Regions from separate parts of the Micromonospora sp. WMMC241 genome, predicted to be linked through region 2. Evidence: riboswitches for the same ligand, from Rfam matches in the RefSeq annotation. Region 2 holds a riboswitch; each other region holds the start of a gene.
The links. Region 2 has a riboswitch for cyclic di-AMP ahead of O7598_RS27090 (coiled-coil domain-containing protein). Riboswitches for the same ligand answer to the same signal wherever they lie in the genome.
Positions count from the first base shown of each region.

Region 1 (4,353 bases), 1.6 Mb from region 2:
CCTGGTCCACGTGCTGGTCATGGTGACCGTGCTGCGGCTCACCGGTGACTGGGGCACCGGCCTGCCCGGATGGCGGGGCCCGCTCGCGGTGCTCGGCTTCCTGTTGCTCACCCTGGCGCTCGCCGCCGCCCTGCACCGCTGGGTGGAGGTGCCGATGATGCGCCGCCTCGGCCCGCCGCGGCGGGCCCGCCGGGAGCCGGCCGCCGCCGTGCCGGCGCCGAGGCCGGCCGCCGACGACGCCTCCCGCTCCGTCGAGTACGCCGGGCGGCGCCGGCCGGACTGAGCCGTGCGGCCGCCCCGGCGTGACGGTGTCCCGGGCGGGTGCCGGCGCCGGTCGTCGGCGTCGTTCGTCGGGGTGTCGCGACACGCCGAGCGGCGGTGCGCGGTGGTGGGATCGGCGGTAATTTGTACCCGTGCTTCCGATCGCGCTCACCTGCCCCGTGTGGTGGGTGGCGCGCTGGGCCGCACGGATGCTGGCCAGCCTGGCCGTGGTGGTGGCCTTCTCGCTCGGCACCGCCACGTTGCCGGCCGGCGCCTCCGCGACCGCGCCGGCCCCGACCGGTCCGGCCGCCGGCCTGACGATCCGCACCGCCGCCGGCTCGCCGGCCGCCGCGCGAGCGGAGCGCGACGACACCGCCGCACGGCAGCGTGACCTCGCCGCCGCACGGCAGGACGCCTCCGTCGGCGTTGCGCGGCCGCAGCCGGAGGGCGTCGCCGCGCCGCCGACCGGCCGGCTCCCGCTCCCGGGCGGCCGACCGCCGGCTCCGGCCGGCCCGCGAGCGCCGCCCACCCGCTGACCCGCCACGGGCCTGGCCCGTGCCGCCGTCCACCGAACCTCACCCGCGCCCGCCCGTCGGCGGTCGGCGGCGGCCGAATCCCGGCCGCGCCCCGCCCCGACCGGCCCGTGCGGATCCTCCCGCCATCGTCTCCCGTGAGGTGCCGACCATGTCGCAGACCGTTCTCCTCAACTTCCTCACCGCGGTTCCCGAGGCCGCCGCCATCTGGTCGGCCCTGACCGTGCTCGCCCTCGTCCTGCTCGCCGTGCTGGTCGCCCGTCCCGAGCGCGACGGCGCCGCCGAGATCGAACCCGACCCGGTCGACGTCGAAGCCGCCCACCACGCCGACCTGGCCCGCTACGCCGACGAGGTGGCGGTGGCCGCCGCCGGTGCCGGGCAGACCGCCCGCCGCCGCCGCGAGCGGTGGCTGGCCGCGCAGAGCACCGCGGACCGGGCCTGGACCGCCTACGACGAGGCCGACGCCGCGACGCGCCGCCTGGCCGGCGCCGGCGCGCTGCCCGCCCCGCACACCCCGCACACCCCGGCGGAGTACGCGGCGCGGGAACGCTGGCTGCACCACGCCGCGATGGCGGCGCACTGGCGCGGTGACCTGACCGCCCGCCAGCTCGCCGACGTGCTGGCCCACCGCAACGGGTGGGACCCGCGCCGCCATCCGGCCGAGCAGGAGCTCGTGCTGGCCCGCACGGTCCGCGACGGGCGGCGGGCCGGCTGGGAGACGGCCGCCGAGCGGGAGCGCCTGGCCTGGCGGGACGCCGAGTTGGCCGCCGAGTCGGCCCGGACGCTCGCCGCCGAGGCGTACGCGGCAGCCGTGGCACTGCGGCCCGTTCCGCCGCCCCGGGCGGCGGCCGTGACCCGCGTCCCGGTCCCGGCGGCCGTGCGCAGCGCCCGCTGGCGGCCGGCCCGGGTGGGCTGAGCGGCCGGCGTCGACCGAATCGTTACCGAGTGTGGTGAGCCCGGTCACCGGCATGTCTCGGGAGCCGGTCGCCGGGGTCGATGACCGGTGCCGCGCCCGATGCCCGTTTTCCCGCCGTCCGGATGTCCCGCTTTCCGCCGGCCGGTGCCGTCGACGCCCCTTGTCCCATTGAGGGAAGTGGGTGACCGGCTGTTCCGAATCCGTAGGCACCACGGGCGTTTGCGCAGGTAGAGCCGCTTGGCAGGGCGTGTACCCACCGGTAGTGTCGGCGCGTCCGGTGCGGTTCTCGATCGCCGATGGCGACGCCGCGCCGACCCGCCTAATCGTGCACACACGAACCGGGGACCCACAGCAACACCGGGGTGAATCCGCGAGCCACGGCCGCGGTAGGGCGTACTTCCCGCCCGAATCCGTCAGCTAACCCGGTCGGCGGTCACGGAAGGAGTTCGCGCCTCGTGCCCACCACCCCCCGATCGTCCCCCCGCCTCCACGGCCACCGGGTGCCGACGCTCGCCTGACCGGCGACACGCACCCGACCCCTTGCCCGCCCGGTCGTCCGGGCGTCGCTTCCCGCGGCCCTGCCGCCCTTCAGCGCGTGTGAGTTCCTCCGCGCGCCGGGCCGGCGCGTGCCGCTCACCCCCGTGGAGGAACACCGTGAAGCACCACCTGAAGCGTCAGCTGCGGCGGCTCGCGACCGAGCGCCCGTACCAGATCATGGCCGGTTCGGCCGCCGCCCTCGTGCTGGCCGCCGGCGCCGGCGCCGCCCTCACCACCGACGACGCCCCGGCCCGGACGGAGAACACCGCCTCGGTGGCCGACCTCGGTTCCCGGCTCGGCGACACCGCCAGCCGCAGTGAGGCCCGGATCGCCGTCCCGTCGCCGAGCGCGTCACCCAGCGCCTCACCGAGCGCGTCGCCCCGGCCCAGCGCCAGCGCCTCACCCTCGGCGAAGGCCGCCGACCCGGACACCACCCGCAAGGCCAAGCCGAAGCCGCCGTCGCGCAAGGTGCTCGACTACGACTACCAGGCGCAGACCACCTACTACTACTGCGGCCCGGCCGCGGTCCGCAACGCGCTCAGCGCCACCGGCATCGAGCGCAGCCAGGACACCCTGGCCGTGGCCCTCGGCACCACCGAGATGGGCACCAACTCCGCCGAGGACACCACCCGGGTGCTCAACCAGCAGGTCAAGGGCGACCCGTACCGGACCCGCATGATCCCCGGCGCGGCCACCCGCGGGCAGATCGACCAGCTCCAGGCCGACGTCGTCCGGGCGGTCAACAACAACCGGGCCGTCGTGTCGAACATCGTCGGTGACGCCACCGACACCAATGGCGGCTGGCACTCGTTCCCGGGCGGCCACTACATCGCGGTGGTCGGGTACCAGAACGACGGCCGAACCGTGCGGATCGCCGACTCGGCCGACCCGTCGCTGCCGTCGTACTGGGTCAGCACCATCGACCTGGCGAACTGGATGGCCACGCGCGGTTACTCCGCCTGACCTCTTCTTCCCGGTACGCGTGAAGGCCGGCACCCGTCGTTCGGGTGCCGGCCTTCGCGCGTGTGCTTACTTGGTCCAGTGCTGGTTGACCAGGTCGGTGGCCTGCTTCTCCCACTGCGCGTAGGCGTCCGGGTAGGCCGACACCTGCACGGTCTGGGCGGCCTTGGTCAGGGGCATGTCCTGCCAGCCGTCGACCTGCTTGAGGCCCTTGAGGAAGGACAGGGTGGAGTACTCGGGGTCGGTGATCTGCTCCGGGGTGCCCCAACCGGAGGAGGGGCGCTGCTGGAACAGGCCCAGCGAGTCGTGGTCGTTCTTGTCGCCGAGGTGGCCGAGGTTCTCCAGCTTCGACTCCTGCAGGGCGGTGGCGATCGAGATGATCGCGGCGCGCTCGGGCAGGCCGGCCTTCTTCGTCGCGGCGATGATCGCCTTGACGTTGGCGGTCTGCTCGTCGTTGAGGGTGATGGTGGACTGCTCACCCTGCACACTCGCGGCGGCGACGGGCTTGCCAGCGGCGTGGGCGGGGGTGTCGGCGTGGGCGGCGATCGGACCGGCGAACACACCACCGGTGAAGGCCAGACCAGCAATACCGAGAATGCTCTTGCGCAGGATCGTGTTCATGGTGAGGGCTCCATTCGGGGGTCGACACACCGGGGGGTGTGTGGGCACCGTCAGGCGCTCAATGACTGGGGGGGGTCCGGCGTGCTCGCGGGGCCGGGGCCTCGTCGCGGGTGCCGGGAGTGTGTGTAACGACCGGGCGGCCACCGTCATTCCCGGGACCGTCACCACGGGGGATGCGGGCTTCGGGGTGCAGTGGGCGGCCTCGCGGGGATGCGGGTCGGCCCCACTCGGGGCTGGCGGCGCGATGCGCTCGCCTTGCTCGGTCGTTCACCCGTCTACAACGCCCCGCACCCCGCGACGATTCCATCGCCAGGGTGCCGCCCACCACCCCCGAACCGGACACCTCACCCCACCCGGAACACCCGGTGACAGACCACCGGCACCCCGCGAGCCGCCCGCTCCGTCACCCGACAACCCGCACGCCGCGGGCCACATCCCGGCCCCGCAGACACCCACCCCGTTCCACCCACCGCAATGTCGCCCCACGCCCGGAACGCCATGGGTGTCTGAAGGCCCCACGGACAC
Region 1 is NZ_JAPZBF010000001.1:4,355,591-4,359,943, reverse strand. It holds gene O7598_RS19620 (acyltransferase family protein) at 1-283, shown strand, start outside; gene O7598_RS19615 (hypothetical protein) at 414-797, shown strand; gene O7598_RS19610 (hypothetical protein) at 946-1,710, shown strand; cyclic di-AMP (ydaO/yuaA leader) riboswitch at 2,017-2,157, shown strand; gene O7598_RS19605 (C39 family peptidase) at 2,365-3,210, shown strand; gene O7598_RS19600 (hypothetical protein) at 3,277-3,828, opposite strand.
Region 1: linked by a shared signal. The riboswitch ahead of O7598_RS19605 (C39 family peptidase) and the one ahead of O7598_RS27090 (coiled-coil domain-containing protein) in region 2 are both predicted to bind cyclic di-AMP.

Region 2 (4,353 bases):
GTAGGTGGTGTCCATCTCGCCCTCCGATCCGATACCCCCTGGGGGTACAAGCCGAACGTTACCATACCCCCGAGGGGTACGCTATCCTCGACGCATGACCACGCCGTCCACCCCGATCCGGGGCTACACCGCCAGCAAGGACCAGCTCCTCGCCCGGCTCCGTCGCGTCGAGGGCCAGGTGCGTGGCATCGAGAAGATGGTCGAGGACGACCGGTACTGCATCGATGTGCTGACCCAGATCTCGGCCATCCAGGCGGCGCTGGACAAGGTCGCCCTGGGCCTGCTCGACGGTCACGCCCGGCACTGCATGCACGAGGGCGCCGCCGAGGGCCGCGCCGACGAGATGGCCACCGAGATGATGGCCGCCGTGGGCCGCCTCATGAAGCGCGGCTGACCCCCTCCCCCCTTTCGTCGATCTTGCAGTTTCGGCCCCCGCGATGCCCGGTTTGCCGGCATTGCCGGGGCGCCAACTGCAAGATCGCGGGGGCGGTGAGGCGAGGGGTGTCCGAATGGGGCTGGCTACCATGGCCCGGCGACGACCGGACGTGGTCAGCACGCGTCCGCGCCGGCCGGGGAGCGACCGGGCCGGTGACCGGGTCGCCGTCGACAGTTGGGAGACGCCGTGGGCGCCGACCACAGCCCCGCCGCCCCCGCGTCGCCACGGGTACGCCGGATCCTCGTCGCGACCGTGGTGCCGCTCTTCGTGCTCACCGTGATCGCGGCTCTGGTGCTCTGGCCCCGGCAGGGGCCGGAGCCGGCCGGCGGCGCGAACGTGCCGCGCCACCAGGGCACGGTGACCCGGGTGGTGACCGAGCCCTGCCCGCCGACCCCGGAGTCGCCGGCGGGTGACGACGGCCCGTGCGGCACCGTCACCGTCGCCGCCGAGCAGGGCCCGGACGCCGGCCGGCAGGTCGAGACGCCGATCCCGGCGGGGCCCGGAGCGCCCCGGGTGGAGGTCGGCGACGAGGTGATCCTGGTCGAGCTGACCGACCCGGCCGACCCCGCGGTCAAGGCCTACAACATCGCCGAGCACCAGCGCGGTACGCCGCTGATCTGGCTGGTGGCGCTCTTCGCCGCCGCAATCGTCGCGTTCGGCCGCTGGCGCGGGCTGGCCGCGCTCGGTGGGCTGGTGGCCAGCTTCGCCATCCTGCTCGGCTTCGTACTGCCGGGGATCGGCGCCGGTCGCTCCCCGCTGCCGGTGGCGATCGTCGGCGCCGCGCTGATCATGTTCGTGGTGCTCTACCTGACGCACGGGATCAGCGCGCAGACCTCGGTGGCGGTGCTCGGCACGCTCGGCAGCCTGGTGGTCACCGGCGTGCTCGGCACGCTGGCCACCGGCGCCACGCACCTGACCGGCTTCGGCAGCGAGGACGCCACCACACTGTCCATGTTCCAGGGTGACGTCGACCTGCACGGGCTGCTGCTGGCCGGCATCATCATCGGCTCGCTGGGCGTGCTGGACGACGTCACGGTCACCCAGGCGGCGACCGTCACCGAGCTGGCGCGCGCCAACCCGGGGCTGTCCCGGCGGCAGCTCTACCGCGCGGCCACCCGGGTCGGCCGGGCGCACATCGCGTCCACCGTCAACACCATCGTGCTGGCCTACGCGGGCGCCTCGCTGCCGCTGCTGCTCCTGCTGGTCGCCGACTCCCGCCCGGTGGGCGAGATCCTCACCAGCGAGTTCCTCGCCCAGGAGATCGTCCGCAGCGCGGTCGCCACGCTCGGCCTGATCGCCGCCGTACCGCTGACCACCGCGCTGGCCGCGGTCGTCACCACCGCCGGGCGGCGCGGACCGGACGCCGCCGCCCCGCCACCCGCGGCGGCCCCGCCGCCGCCGGGGCGGGACGAGGCGCTGGAGGCGCTCGGCGGGCGGCGGCCCGGCGAGCCGAGGAGTACGGAGGCCGCATGGTGACACTCCGCAGCGTGACGGCCGACGTCAAACGCGATGCTGCTCACGCTGGGCAATGTCGAATTCTCGCGATTGGTCGGCTTCCGGACGTAGATCCCCGGTCGGGATCTCGGGTAACCTCGCCCCCGGTCACCGCCGAAGGCGCGCACCGGCGCCTGCGGTGCCGCCGCCCAATCGCCTCCGGGCGAACCGGGGAACCAGGTACATGGGGTGAATCCGCGCGAGCGGTAGGGGCCACTTCCGTCCCGAACCCGTCAGCTAACCCGGTCGGCGGTCGACGGAAGGGAACACTGTGACGGCACCCCTGCGCCGCTGGTCGACACCCGTGGTGGCCGTGCTTGCCGCGTTCGCCGTGCTGGTCGGGCCGACCCCCGCGACGGCCGCCCCGCACGCCGCCGCCCCCAAGCCCTCGGGGCACGCGGAGGACGACGAACCGCCGCTCATCACCGAGGCGATCGACTCCGCCAACCGGTCCTACCTCCAGGCGAAGTCGAAGCTCACCAAGTCGCAGGAGCGCCAGAAGCGGCTGACCGCCGAGAAGGCGGCGGCGGAGGCCGACCTCGCGGCGCTCAGCCCGCAGGTCAACCAGATCGCCGCGCAGTCCTACCGGACCGGTCGGATGGGCGCGATGGCGATGCTGCTGGAGAGCCGGTCGCCCGACTCGTTCGTCGAACGCGCCAGCGCCCTGGACGAGCTGAACCTCTACAACGCGCAGCGGCTCGCCGCCATCAACGCGGCCAGGACCCGCGCCGAACAGGCCAAGATCGCCGCCGACGCCGAGGTGCGCGAGCAGGAGAAGCAGACCAACGCGATGGCCCGCGAGCGGACCGAGGCGCAGAAGGCGCTGAAGCTTGTCGGTGGGCTCGGTTTCACCGGCGGCCTGGTCTCGGCCACCTCGCCGGTCGCCAAGGTCGGCCCCGGCCGCACCGCCGACGGCGGGTGGAAGTCGGAGTCGTGCAGCGAGAACGACCCCACCACCTCGGGATGCGTCACGCCGCGCACGCTGCACGCGTACAAGGAGGTCAAGCGCGCCGGCTTCAACCGCTTCGTGGGTTGTTACCGTCCGGGCGGGCCGTGGGAGCACCCCAAGGGCAAGGCCTGCGACTGGTCGCTGCAGAACAGCGGCTTCTCGCCGTGGCACAACAACGACACCCGCCGGTACGGCAACGAGGTGGCCGCCTTCCTCATCCGCAACGCGGACCGGCTGGGCATCTACTACGTGATCTGGAACCGGCAGATCTGGTTCCCGGCAACCGGCTGGAGTTCCTACAGCGGACCCTCCAACCACACCGACCACGTGCACATGTCGCTGCTCTGACGCGACAGGCGCACGAGGAAGGGGCCGCCCTCGGGCGGCCCCTTCCTCGTGTGTCCAGGATGCGACTCAGCCGGCGGCGAGCGCCGGGTCCGCCGGTGCGGCCGGCGTGGGCAGCGTCGCCGGAGACTGCGCCACCGTCCGCGCCTCGCCGCCGCTGAGCCGGTACGACATGCCGACCACCGCGCACGCCCCGCCGGCCACCCGCTCGGCGAGCACCGTCGAGCGGGCCAGCAGGGTCTCCACGATCTGCGCGATGTGGACGTCGACGATGCCGTCGAGATCCTCGACGCCCTGCCGGGCGGCGCGGAGCAGGCTGGGCGACACGGCGTCCACCACCGCGCCCAGGTGCCCGGCCGGGGCGGAGCCGGTGCGGACCGCCTCGCGGGCCGCCTGGACCGCGCCGCACGAGTCGTGGCCGAGCACCACCACGAGCGGCGTGCCGAGCACGGTGACCGCGTACTCGACGCTGCCGAGCACCTCGGGGCCGGCGGTGTGCCCGGCGGTCCGCACCACGAAGAGGTCACCGAGGCCCCGGTCGAAGATGATCTCGGCGGCGAGCCGGGAGTCGGAGCAGCCGACGATCACCGCGAACGGGTGCTGGCCGTCGGCGACCGCCGCCCGCCGCCCGGCGTCCTGGTTCGGGTGCTGCGGCACGCCGGTGACGAACCGGTGGTTACCGGCCCGCAGTTCGGCGAGTGCCTCGTCAGGGGTGGTCGGGGTCATCGCTGCTCACCTCGTCCTCGGGCGGAACGACCAGGCCGGTCGACAGCCGTGTCGACCTCGCGACCCACGGTCACACGTGGCCGAAGGCACGTCAAGATTTCGTGATACGGATTTCATACGTCACGGTGCCTGCCCGCGCCGGGTCCGAGCGCGGACCCGGGAAGCCATACGATGACCACCATGGCGACGACACCAGGGGAGGACGGGAGCCGCCGCAACTGGACCTTCCTCACCAACCACGGGCATGTGCTGCTGGCCATCGCGCGCAACCCCACCGCGCGCCTGCGGGACGTGGCCGACGAGGTGGGCGTCACCGAGCGGGCGGCCCAGGCCATCGTCGCCGACCTGGAGACCGGCGGCTACCTGCGCCGCACCCGGGTGGGTCGTCGCAACGAATACACGA
Region 2 is NZ_JAPZBF010000001.1:5,983,085-5,987,437, forward strand. It holds gene O7598_RS27075 (heavy-metal-associated domain-containing protein) at 1-15, opposite strand, end outside; gene O7598_RS27080 (metal-sensitive transcriptional regulator) at 95-394, shown strand; gene O7598_RS27085 (YibE/F family protein) at 623-1,912, shown strand; cyclic di-AMP (ydaO/yuaA leader) riboswitch at 2,067-2,197, shown strand; gene O7598_RS27090 (coiled-coil domain-containing protein) at 2,202-3,227, shown strand; gene O7598_RS27095 (carbonic anhydrase) at 3,294-3,950, opposite strand; gene O7598_RS27100 (helix-turn-helix transcriptional regulator) at 4,122-4,353, shown strand, end outside.

Region 3 (4,353 bases), 3.2 Mb from region 2:
CGCTTATCACAGCTGGCCGGGGAAGAAACCGTGCCGAGCCAGCGGCTCGACGATCTGGTGCTCCTCGTAGGACAGGTGCGACAGCAGCGTGTCGGTGAGCAGGTCCACCGCCTCCTGCAACGCGGTGAAGTCCCCGGGCGAGCCGATCAGCTCCACCAGCGCCCGGTCGACGCTCTCCACCACTCCGTGGATCACCACGTGCTCCTGCTCCAGGCGGTCCAGCACCGGCCCCAACCCGGCGTCGGAGCGGCGCAGGTGCGGGAAGATCGACGCGTCCTCCAGGCCGTGGTGCTGGGTCACCACGGTGCAGTACGCGGCGCAGTAGGCGCCCAGCGTCCAGTCGTTCTGCCGCATGGTCATCGCGTTCAGCGCGGCCCGGGCTCCGCCCGGCGACACCGCCCCACGCCGGACCTGCTCCAGCAGGTCGCGCACCTGGGCCAGCTCCTGGCGCAGGTGGTCGTGCACGTCCACCAGGTGCTGCCCGGCGGCCTGTCCGCGAGCCGGGTAGACGTGCCCGGCCGGTGGCGGCGGGGCGGTCGGACGGGTCGTCTCGTCCCAGAGGCGGCGGGCGCTGCGCCGTACCCCCGGGTCGGGGGTGGGGGTGACCGCGAGCGTGGTCGGACCGCCGGCGGCGGCCTGCTCCTCGGCCACGGCGCGGGCCCCGCTACCCGGCGTGGTGCGCTCGGCGGCGACCAGCTCCCGGACGGCCGGCGCCACCTCCTGGGCGAAGAGCTGGATGGCGCGCGGTTCGTCGCTGCCGAGGATGAACGTGGTGACGCCGTGCTCCAGGGTGAGGCCGGCCAGCTCCTCGACCCACTGCTCCGGCGGCCCGGCGAGGAAGCTGGTGGACGAGCGGCTGAACGTGCCGGTGACGTTCAGCATCCGGCGGATCGAGCCCGGATCGCGCCCGGCGGCCCGCGCGCCCTCGTCCACGAGGGCGTTGAGCGCCGGCAGATCGTCCGGTCCCTTCGGCAGGTACGCCAGCGACGGCAGCCAGCCGTCCGCGGCCCGTCCGACCAGCCGCAGCATGCGCGGCTTGTACGCGCCCACCCAGATGCCCACCGGGTGCGCCGGCGCCGGCCCGCGCTTCGCCCCGACCACCCGGTAGTGCTCGCCGGCCACCCGGATCATGCCGCGTCGCTCGGCGTCCCAGACCTCGCGGATGACCTGGATCGCCTCGTCGAGCGCGTCGACCGCCGCGCCGGGGGTGAGTCGCCGCCCGCCGGTCGCCTCGATCGCGTCCCAGAACGCGCCAGCGCCCAACCCCAGCTCGACCCGGCCGCCGGTGAGCAGGTCCAGGCTGGCCACGCTGCGGGCCAGCACCACCGGCTGGCGCAGCGGCAGGTTGAGCACGTTGCCGGCCAGACCGATCCGGTCGGTGGCGGCGGCCACGTACGACATCAGCGTCCACGTGTCCAGGAAGGCCGGCTGATAGGGGTGGTCCTGGAAGGTGACCAGGTCGAGCCCGGCCTGTTCGCAGAGCGTGGCCAGCGCGACCACCTGGTCGGGGCGACCGGCGTCGGGGGTGAGGAAGCCGCCGAATGCCAGCTCGTGTCCGTTGTCGGTCATCCGCCCCGCTCCTTGCGCGATCTTGCCCGGTCCCGGCCCACGGTAGCCCCGTCAGCGGGCCGGCGGCGGTGGACCCGCCACCCTGGACGCGGTAGTCCGGCCGGGTGAAGAACGTCACAAGAAGCGGGCGATCGTCGCAAATCATCCCTAGCGTCGGTTCCGTTCGCAGTCGCGGACACCACGGGCCGGTAACGCCTAGTCCCGCCACCGGCCCGGTGGTACCCGAACCTCGGGCGGGAGCGGGGGACCCACACGTTCCACGGTGCACGTCACCTCGGGGTGAAGCCGCCACCGGCGGCCGGGCTCCTCGGCCCGAACCCGACAGCTCACCTCGTCGGCGTGGAGGAATCCACATGTCAACTGCATACTCAACCCGCCGCCGCCGAACCGTGGTCGCCGCGCTCGTCGCCGGTGCCGCCACCGGTGCCGCGGCCCTGTTCGGGCCGGCCGCGCCGGCCAGCGCCGCGAGCGTGAACTGGGACGCCGTCGCCCGCTGCGAGTCGGGCGGCAACTGGCACGTCAACACCGGCAACGGCTACTACGGCGGGCTCCAGTTCTCCCGGTCCACCTGGAACGGTCACGGCGGCCAGAAGTACGCCGCCCGAGCCGACCTGGCCAGCCGCTCCGAGCAGATCGCCGTCGCCGAGAGGGTCCTCGACGGACAGGGCATCGGCGCCTGGCCGGTCTGCGGCAAGAAGGCCGGGTCCAGTGGCAAGAAGGCCCGGTCCGGCGGCGACAAGGCCGGTTCGAGCGGCCGGACCGCCGGGTCGCGCGGCACGAACGGTACGAAGGCCGGCAAGGCCTCGACCACGTCCACGAAGAAGGCCGCCTCGCCGCGCCCGTCGGCCGGTGAGCGGCGCGGCGCGCCGGCCACCGGCGCCTATCTGGTACGCCCCGGCGACACCTTGTCCGAGATCGCGGCGGCGAAGCACGTCGCCGGCGGTTGGCACGCCCTGCACGCGCGCAACCGTGCCGTGGTCGGTGCGGACCCGAGCCTGATCTTTCCAGGACAGCGGCTGAGCCTGCGCTGATCCCCGGCTCGCGGCAGGTCCCGCGGTCCGTGTGGCTGCCGTGTCCGTGACGCATCCGGTGGGCCGGCGGCACGACTCCTCGGACCGCGTCGTGGCGACCGGCGACGACATGCCCGGCCGGGTCATCCGGTCGGGCGTTCGTCGTCGCGACACGCCGGGGGTGGTGGGCGTCCGTCCTGCTCCCGGCGTCGACGGCCGGCCGGGCGCGGCGGGTGACGAGGTTCCGTCGCCGGTGGTTGCTATGGTCACGAGGCTCGGCTAAGACGTGAAGAAAGCGCGGATATGACCAACGATGCGTTCTCGGCCGCCGCGAGCCTCGACGAGCTGCTGACCCGCACGCAGCAGGCGCTGGCCGCGATGCGGTCCCGGGCCTGCGGGCTCGCCGACGGTGAGCCGGGTGAGCTGCTCCGGGCCGAGGGCGCGGCCGCCGGCGGCCGGGTCCGGGCGGTCGCCGTCCAGGGTGGCCGGCTGCATTCAGTCGTCGTCGACCCGGAACTGGCCGACGTGTCGCTGGAGGTCCTCTGCGGACACCTGGTCGACGCCGTCAACGACGCGTTGAGCGAGTTGGACGCGCGGGTCGGCGACTCCGCCCGGGCGGACACCGACGCGCTCGCCGCCCGGCTCGGCGGCCTGCCCGACCAGGCGGAGCTGTTCAGTCGGACGATGCACGAGGTGGCCGCGCGCATCCGCCGCGACCGAGACGCGGTGACCCGCGCCGCCCACCCTGCCTGACCGACCTCCCTGCTTGCGTCGTCACCCCTGCTTGCGTCGTCACCCCTGCGCGAGTCATCACCTCTGCCTGAGTGGCCGTCCCTGCGCGAGTCATCACCCTTGCCTGAGTCATCACCCCTGCCTGAGCGGTCAACCCGGTCTGAGCGGTCAACCCGGTCTGAGTGACCAGCCCGCTTGGTCGGTCGCCCTGCCTGACGTGCCGGATCGAGTGACGTGCCGGCCTATCCGACGGCGACTCATCCCGCCGTGCCGCCCGCTGTCCCTGCCGGAGGAACGCGCGCCACATGCGGCTGCCTCTTCCCGCTTGTCGGGATGGAGCGTCCGAACAGCGGGAACGGCCGAGATCTTGGTACGAAAGGGCCCCTATAGGGGCCGATCCGTACCAAGATCTCCGGCCGGGCCGGGCCGGGCCGGGCGGGGAGTCGGCCGGGCGGGGAGCTGGCCGGGCGGGGAGTCGGCCGGGCGGGGAGCCGGCGAGGAGGGGAGCCGGGCCGGGAGTCGGGCGGGCCGGGAGTCGGGCGGGCCGGGAGCCGGGCGGGCCGGGAGCCGGGAGTTGGAGGCGCGGAACCGCCGGCCGTCTCCGAGGGTGACGGCCGGCCGTTCGCGTCGTGGTCAGCTCAGCGTGACCGCGGTGTCGTCGACGACGAAGGACGTCTGGAGAGAGGCGTCCTCCACGCCGCTGAACGAGATGGACGCCGTGGTGCCGGCGAGCGACGAGATGTTGAAGGATCGCTGCACGTAACCGGTGGCCTTGTTCAGGTTGGAGTAGGTGGCCAGCGTGGTGCTGCCGGCCTTGACGGTCAGCTTGTCGTAGGCGGTGGTCGTGGTGGACTCCGCGCTGTCGATGTGCAGCCAGAAGGTCAGCGTCGCCTTGCACCCGGCCGGGATGGTGACCGACTGGCTGAGCGTGTCGGTGTGCGAGGAGCCGTAGCCGTCGAGCCACGCCTTGTACGAGCCGCCGTGCGCGGCCTGGCCGCTGTCGGTGGTGATGACGCCGGAGGAGGCGGTCCAGTTCACGTTG
Region 3 is NZ_JAPZBF010000001.1:2,827,213-2,831,565, forward strand. It holds gene O7598_RS13115 (LLM class flavin-dependent oxidoreductase) at 7-1,569, opposite strand; cyclic di-AMP (ydaO/yuaA leader) riboswitch at 1,780-1,924, shown strand; gene O7598_RS13120 (LysM peptidoglycan-binding domain-containing protein) at 1,923-2,600, shown strand; gene O7598_RS13125 (YbaB/EbfC family nucleoid-associated protein) at 2,883-3,332, shown strand; gene O7598_RS13130 (M4 family metallopeptidase) at 3,945-4,353, opposite strand, start outside.
Region 3: linked by a shared signal. The riboswitch ahead of O7598_RS13120 (LysM peptidoglycan-binding domain-containing protein) and the one ahead of O7598_RS27090 (coiled-coil domain-containing protein) in region 2 are both predicted to bind cyclic di-AMP.